DNA from 2 places in the Bradyrhizobium sp. FW305-F6 genome. Region 2 is predicted to be linked to the other one. Evidence: predicted binding sites of a transcription regulator. Region 2 holds the regulator's gene; the other holds the start of a gene.

Region 1 (3,572 bases), 2.1 Mb from region 2:
GGGCTCGCCCTTTCCGTCCTCCGTTCCCGCCCAGGTCCAGATGCCGATGCCGGCATCGCAATGCGTTGCCGCGTCCTGCATCGACAGCCATTGCGGCGCCGGCTGCTTGCCGGCGACGATCACGTTGATGCGGTTGTAGGTGCGCAAGGCATGGTCGGCGATCCACAGCAGGGTGTTGGCGTCCGGCGGGAAGTAGATGCGGACGATGTCGGCCTTCTTGTTGGCGACGAGATCGACGAAGCCGGGATCCTGATGGCTGAAGCCGTTGTGGTCCTGGCGCCAGACATGGGAGGTCAGGAGATAGTTGAGCGAGGCGATCGGGCGGCGCCACGGCAGCTCGCGCGTCACCTTCAACCATTTGGCATGCTGGTTGAACATGGAATCCACGATGTGGATGAAGGCCTCGTAGCACGAGAAGAAGCCGTGCCGTCCCGTCAGCAGATAGCCCTCGAGCCAGCCCTGGCAGAGATGCTCGCTCAAGACCTCCATCACGCGGCCGTCCTGGGCGAGATGCACGTCGTAGGGTTCGGTCGGCTCCATCCACACCCGTTCGGTCGCCTCGAACACGGCATCGAGGCGGTTTGACGCGGTCTCGTCCGGGCCCATGATGCGGAAGTTACGCTCCTTCTCGTTGAGGCGGATGACATCGCGCAGGAACTTGCCGAGCTCGCGCGTCGCTTCGGCAATGACTTCGCCAGGCTGCGGCACGTCCACCGCGAAGCTGCGAAAGTCCGGCAGCTTCAGCTCCTTCTTCAACAGGCCGCCGTTGGCATGCGGGTTGGCGCCCATGCGCCTGACGCCTTCGGGCGCGAGCGCCTGAAGCTCGGGAATGAGCGCGCCGTTCGCATCGAACAGCTCTTCGGGCTCGTAACTGCGCATCCAGTCTTCGAGGATTTTCAGATGCGCCGGATTTTCCCGGCAGCCTGCGACCGGCACTTGGTGCGCGCGCCAAAAGCCCTCGACCTTCTTGCCGTCGACCTCTTTCGGGCCGGTCCAGCCCTTTGGGCTGCGCAGCACGATCATCGGCCAGCGCGGCCGCTCGACGCTTGTCCGCCCGTCGCGGGCGTGCTGCTGGATCGAGCGGATGCTCGTCAACGCGACGTCGAGTGCATCCGCCATAGCCTGGTGCATTAATCTGGGATCATCGCCTTCGACGAACAGGGGCTCATGGCCGAACCCGCGGAACAGATCGCGGATCTCCGCATCCTTCATCCGCCCCAGCACGGTGGGATTTGCGATCTTGTAGCCGTTGAGATGCAGGATCGGCAGCACCGCGCCGTCATGGGCGGGGTTCAGGAACTTGTTGGAGTGCCAGGACGCGGCGAGCGGGCCGGTCTCGGCCTCGCCGTCGCCGACCACGCAGGCGACGATCAGATCGGGGTTGTCGAATGCAGCGCCATAGGCGTGCACCAGCGCATAGCCAAGCTCGCCGCCCTCGTGGATCGAGCCCGGCGTTTCCGGCGCCGCATGGCTCGGGATGCCGCCGGGGAATGAGAACTGCCTGAACAGCTTGCGTAATCCGTCCGCGTTGCGGGCGATCTCGGGGTAGATCTCGCTGTAGCTGCCCTCGAGATAAGTGTTGGCGACCATGCCCGGTCCGCCATGACCGGGGCCGCAGACATAGATGACGCTGAGGTCCAGCGCGCGGATCACGCGATTGAGATGGGCATAGATGAAGTTCAGCCCCGGCGTCGTGCCCCAATGTCCGAGCAGACGCGGCTTGATGTGCTCGGGCCGCAGGGGCTCGCGCAGCAGCGGATTGTCGAGCAGGTAGATCTGCCCGACGGAGAGGTAGTTGGCGGCGCGCCAATAGCGATCGAGCAGATCGAGGTCGCTGCTCGCTTCGGCCGTTTTTTGCTGGATTGTCATGTTCCTGCCAACCTTCACTTCGCGATCGTCACCAACCCGGTTCCGGGGCGATCGATCCTTCGGGCATGAAACGGGATGGTCGTGACGGCCATGTTGCGTGAGGTCAAAGGCGAGCGCGCGAAGTTTGGGCAGCTCTACTTTGCATGGGGTTGTTTTCACGTTTTTGGTTTGTGTTCTTGATTTGTTCCGTTCACATGCTATCTTGGCTTCATGAGTCCAGCATCCTCTCATGCTCTCAAGCACCCGCCGGTCACGGCGCCCTCCGAGCCGGCGGGTGCGCCTTCGGATTTCCCTGAGCTTGGCGTCGCCATCGAGCGCGCGCGGAGGCGAGGGCGGGGCGCCCAGTCGAACGCCAGCGGCCGCTACGAGGCCGAGGCCCGCGTCGCTTTCGATGACGGCTGGCAGAGCCTGGACGAGCTGCCGCCGTTCAAGACCACTGTCGCTATCGACACTTCGCGCAAGGTGATCACCCGCAATGATTCCCCCGACATCGGCTTCGACCGCTCGATCAATCCCTATCGCGGCTGCGAGCATGGCTGCGTCTATTGCTTCGCGCGGCCGACCCACGCCTATCTCGGCCTGTCGCCGGGGCTGGATTTCGAGTCAAAGCTGTTCGCCAAGCCAGAGGCGCCGGCGCTGCTCGAGAAGGAGCTCGCCGCCGCCGGCTACGAGCCGCGGACGATTGCGATCGGCACCAACACCGATCCCTATCAGCCGATCGAGCGCGAGCGGAAGATCATGCGCGGCATCCTCGAGGTTCTGGAGCGCGCCTCGCATCCCGTCGGCATCGTCACCAAATCGGCGCTGGTCCTGCGCGACATCGACATTCTCCAGCGGATGGCCAAGCGCAATCTCGCCAAGGTCGCGATCTCAGTGACCTCGCTTGATCCGAAGCTGGCGCGGACCATGGAGCCGCGGGCCTCGACGCCGACGAAGCGGCTGGAGGCGCTCAAACAGCTCTCGGAGGCCGGCATTCCGACCACCGTGATGGTTGCGCCCGTGATCCCCGCGCTGAACGATTCCGAGATCGAGCGCATCCTCGATGCCGCCGCCCATGCTGGCGTCAAGGAAGCCGCCTATGTGTTGCTGCGGCTGCCGCTGGAGGTCCGCGATCTCTTCCGCGAATGGCTGATGGCGAACTATCCGGACCGCTATCGCCACGTCTTCACCCTGATCCGCGACATGCGCGGCGGGCGCGACTACGACGCCAAATGGGGCGAGCGGATGAAGGGCACGGGACCGATGGCCTGGACCATCGGCCGCCGCTTCGAGATCGCCTGCGAGCGGCTCGGCCTCAACAAGCGGCGTTCCAAGCTGACGACGGACCACTTTGCCCGGCCAAAGCGGAACGGCGATCAGCTCAGCCTGTTTTGAGCGGCAGCTGGCAGTGGCGGCCTGAATAGCGGGAATATCCTGGGTTCAGGGTTGCGCTGGCGAAGCCCCCTGGCGCACGATCCCGGCCATGATTCGGGACTCCTCCGCCAAGACCCCAGCCAAAGCCGCGCCGAAGAAAAAGGCCGCGAACAAGGCTGTGCCAGCCAAGGCCAAGATTTCTGCGGCCGATGTGGCGAAGGTTCCTGCCGGCAAGAAAGGCATCATTGCCGTTGCGGCCCCCAGCTTTCGCCGCGAGCGCGCGCTGATCAAGCGCGGCGTCTGGCCGATCGCCGGCTGCGACGAGGCCGGCCGCGGGCCGCTGGCCGGCC
Region 2 (3,572 bases):
AGGCCGGCTGCGTGACGCCGCTCGCGGACGGACGGCTGGTCGCGCTGTCCCTGCGCATCGACGCGCTGGCCGACGATTGCAGCCGCGCGGCGCTGGTGGTGACGGCGCGTCCCGCGCCGCCCGATTGCGCGGCGATGGTCGTCGACAGGCCGCGTCTTGCGAGCCAAGGCGCGCTGGCGTTGACGCAGCGTGGCGACGGCTTTGCCGTTCAGGCGGTGAGGGCGAGAGGCGCCAGTCGCCCCTGGCTGCCGGCAGGCGCCGGCGAAGGCGATTTCGACGGCAACCTTGCGCCGAGGACGGTCGCGCCGCGCAGCCGGGATGCAACGCCATCGGAGACCGACTTGCAGGCTGACGATTGAGGATCGATGCGGGGCGGCGGTCCGGCGAGACTGCGCAGGACGCAAACCATACCATCTCGCCGGCCTCGGCCGGCGATGGCATTTCAACTTCCGGCCCTCGACCGATCCGCCGGGGGCCTCGACCGATCAGCCGATCGGCTGGCGTGCGATCGGGGACCGCGTGTCGGCGACGATCTGCGGCTTGTGCTCGCGTTCGCCCACCGCCTGGGTCACTGGCAGTTGCAGCACGGTTGCGCGCTGGCCTTCGACGAGCTGTGTCACCAGCACGTATCTGCCGTCGGGGAATTCGATCGCATCGTGATGCCGATCGGGAATGTGCGGGTCGATCTTGCCGAACTTGCCGACGCGTGAGTTGACGGTGCGCGTCCAGATCCAGCGATTGTCGTAGCGGACGTTGTCGGCGAAGGCGAGCTCCGTTCCCGGCAGCAGGCAGACCGCGACGGAGAGATCGGCTGCGGAGGCGAAGCCGCGCGTCGAGGTGCCGCGGAAGGTTGTCGTGACGATCGTCTCGCCGACTTCGGCGGGGCGTGTCGCGACGGCATGCAGGCTATAGTCACACATCGGGTGCTCCTCATGCGAAGATGGCGACCCGCGTCTCTTCGAGGCGCAGGCCTCTCTCAGAGTGAGCCTGCGACGCTCTGCTTGGTTATGGGCAAATCTGCGGCTCGCGTCCGCAGCACGCGATCACATTATCTTTCTCGGCGCGATTAGGAACAAACTGCGCGTCGATGCATTCGGCAGCGCGGATCAGCGACGGCCGGCATCAACTCGGATGGTTGGCGCGAAATGACTGCACGCCTGCGCTTGCGAACCAGGAAGTCGCGCAGAAGGAGGGGCCGGACAGTCAGCGCAGAACCAGAGGGACCATCCAGCCGAAGCGGACGAAGCGTCCGCTCCAATCTTGGAGCGAGGGTGCCGGTCGAAAGCGCGCGGCGTGCTCGATAAGCTCAGTACTTTCGATAGAGCCCGATCAGCTTGCCCTGAATCTTCACGCGGTTCGGCGGCAGGATGCGCACCTCGTAGGCGGCATTGGCAGGCTCGAGCGCGATCGAGGCGCCGCGGCGGCGGAAGCGCTTGAGCGTGGCCTCCTCGTCGTCGATCAGCGCGACCACGATGTCGCCGGTATCGGCGCTCTCGTTGCGCTGGATCAGCGCCATGTCGCCGTCGAGGATGCCGGCCTCGACCATCGAATCGCCGCGCACCTCGAGCGCATAATGCTCGCCCGAGCCGAGCATGTCGGGCGGCACGCTGATGGTGTGGCTGCGGGTCTGCAACGCCTCGATGGGCGTGCCGGCCGCGATGCGACCCATCACCGGCACCGCTACGGGCCGTTCACCCTCGTCCGCGGGCGGGCTGGAGCTCGCGCGCACCTTGCCGAGATTGCCCTCGATGACGCTCGGGGTGAAGCCGCGGCGATTGCCGGCGGCGGCCTGGAGCTCGGGCAGCTTGATCACCTCGATGGCACGGGCGCGGTTGGGGAGGCGGCGGATGAAGCCGCGCTCCTCGAGCGCCGTGATCAGGCGATGAATGCCCGACTTCGAGCGCAGGTCGAGCGCATCCTTCATCTCGTCGAAGGACGGCGGCACGCCGCTTTCCTTCAGACGCTCGCTGATGAACCGCAGAAGCTCGTATTGTTTGCGCGTCAACATCTCGACCTAAGTCCCCCGGTTGATGTCGTTCGATTCCGAGACGATGAATTCGGCAATAAGCCGCTACATCCTCGAAACAAATCATGAACGGACCCTATATGTTCGATATGTGTTCCGCAACTGCTTAATTTACGGTGAACGGGGCGAGGCTCGCGGAATACGTGCGGGCCCGGAGCTCAGACCGGAAGCCGCAGCACCTCGCAAGGCGTGCCGGCCTCAGCCTTCGGCGCGAATGGTGCGCGCACGAGAAGTACCTGTGCCGCAGCGAGATTCGCAAGCAGCGAAGAGTCCTGATGATTGACGGGGACGGCGACGGGTGTGCCGTCCTCGCGCAGCTCCAGGCGTGCGCGCAGGTAATCCTCGCGCTGGTCGTTGGCACCGAGGTCGCGGCCCAGCACGGCGCGCTCTCTTTGATGACGAATGTTGGAGCGGCCCGACAGCGCACGAATCAGCGGCACCATGAACAGGAAGGCGCACACGTAGGATGAGACGGGATTGCCCGGCAGGCCGATCACGCGCATGGCGTCGAGCCGTCCGTGCATCATCGGCTTGCCCGGCCGAATCGCGATCTTCCAGAACGCCATCGCGATGCCTTCGTCTCTCAGCGCCTGCTGGACCAGGTCGTGGTCGCCGACCGACGCACCGCCGGTCGTGACCAGGATGTCGGCACCGCGCTCGCGGGCCCGGCGGATGCCCGCGGACGTGGATTCCAGCGTGTCGGCGGCAATGCCGAGGTCGATGGTCTCGGCGCCCTCGCTGCGCGCCAGCGCATGCAGGGCATAGCCGTTGGAATAGACGATCTGGCCGGGTCCCGGCCTGGTGCCGGGCGTCACGAGTTCGTCTCCGGTGGCGAGGATCGCGACCTTCGGACGACGGCAGACGGCAAGGTGCGGGTGGTTCATTGCGGCGGCGAGCGCGAGATCGCGCTCGGTGAGACGAGTTCCCTTGCGCAGCAGCACGTCGCCTTCAGCAAAGTCGACGCCGGCGGGGCGGATGTGCCTCCCGGGAATCGCGGCCTCCTTGATCGTGACGCCGCTGCCGTCCGCGACGGTGTCCTCCTGGATCACCACCGCGTCGGCGCCGTCGGGAATGACGCCCCCGGTGAAGATTCGCACGGCTTCGCCGGGGCCGACTGTTCCGGCGAACGGACGGCCGGCTGCGACCTCGCCGGTCACATTAAGCCTGGAATTGATCGTGGCTGCGTCGGCCGCGCGCACCGCGTAGCCGTCCATCGCCGACATCGCTTCGGGCGGTTGCGTGCGCCGCGCCGCGAGGTCGCGCGCGAGCACGCGATGGTAGGCCTGGTCGAGGGCAACCGTCTCTTCGGCCAGCGGCTCGGCATCGGCCAGCACCGCCGCGAGCGCGTCAGAAACCGGCATCAAGGCCACGGGTGAACTCCTGCTGAGCACATCGGCTATGGGGCCGCAGTGTTCTAGCCGAGGAGGCGCGTGAGGCAAAGCCGCCCGCGGAATGTCGTGCGTGATCTCGCTCGTGTGGAATGCAGCTCACGTCCGTCGCGGCAGGATCCGGCAGGCGAGAAAGACCGGCACGAGGATCGCCATGA

Evidence for each region. The regulator LexA, encoded in region 2, represses DNA repair genes until DNA is damaged. The targets are predictions, from matches to a motif close to TGTTCNNNNTGTGTTCNG.
Region 1: the regulator LexA is predicted to act here: its motif matches at 2,041-2,058, upstream of AC3WLX_RS10435 (PA0069 family radical SAM protein).

Annotation. Positions count from the first base shown of each region.
Region 1 is NZ_JBYSYD010000001.1:2,165,108-2,168,679, reverse strand. It holds gene AC3WLX_RS10440 (phosphoketolase family protein) at 1-1,869, opposite strand, end outside; gene AC3WLX_RS10435 (PA0069 family radical SAM protein) at 2,080-3,243, shown strand; gene rnhB (ribonuclease HII) at 3,332-3,572, shown strand, end outside.
Region 2 is NZ_JBYSYD010000001.1:23,346-26,917, forward strand. It holds gene AC3WLX_RS00110 (ComEC/Rec2 family competence protein) at 1-359, shown strand, start outside; gene AC3WLX_RS00115 (hypothetical protein) at 486-920, opposite strand; gene lexA (transcriptional repressor LexA) at 1,307-2,008, opposite strand; gene AC3WLX_RS00125 (molybdopterin molybdotransferase MoeA) at 2,185-3,396, opposite strand.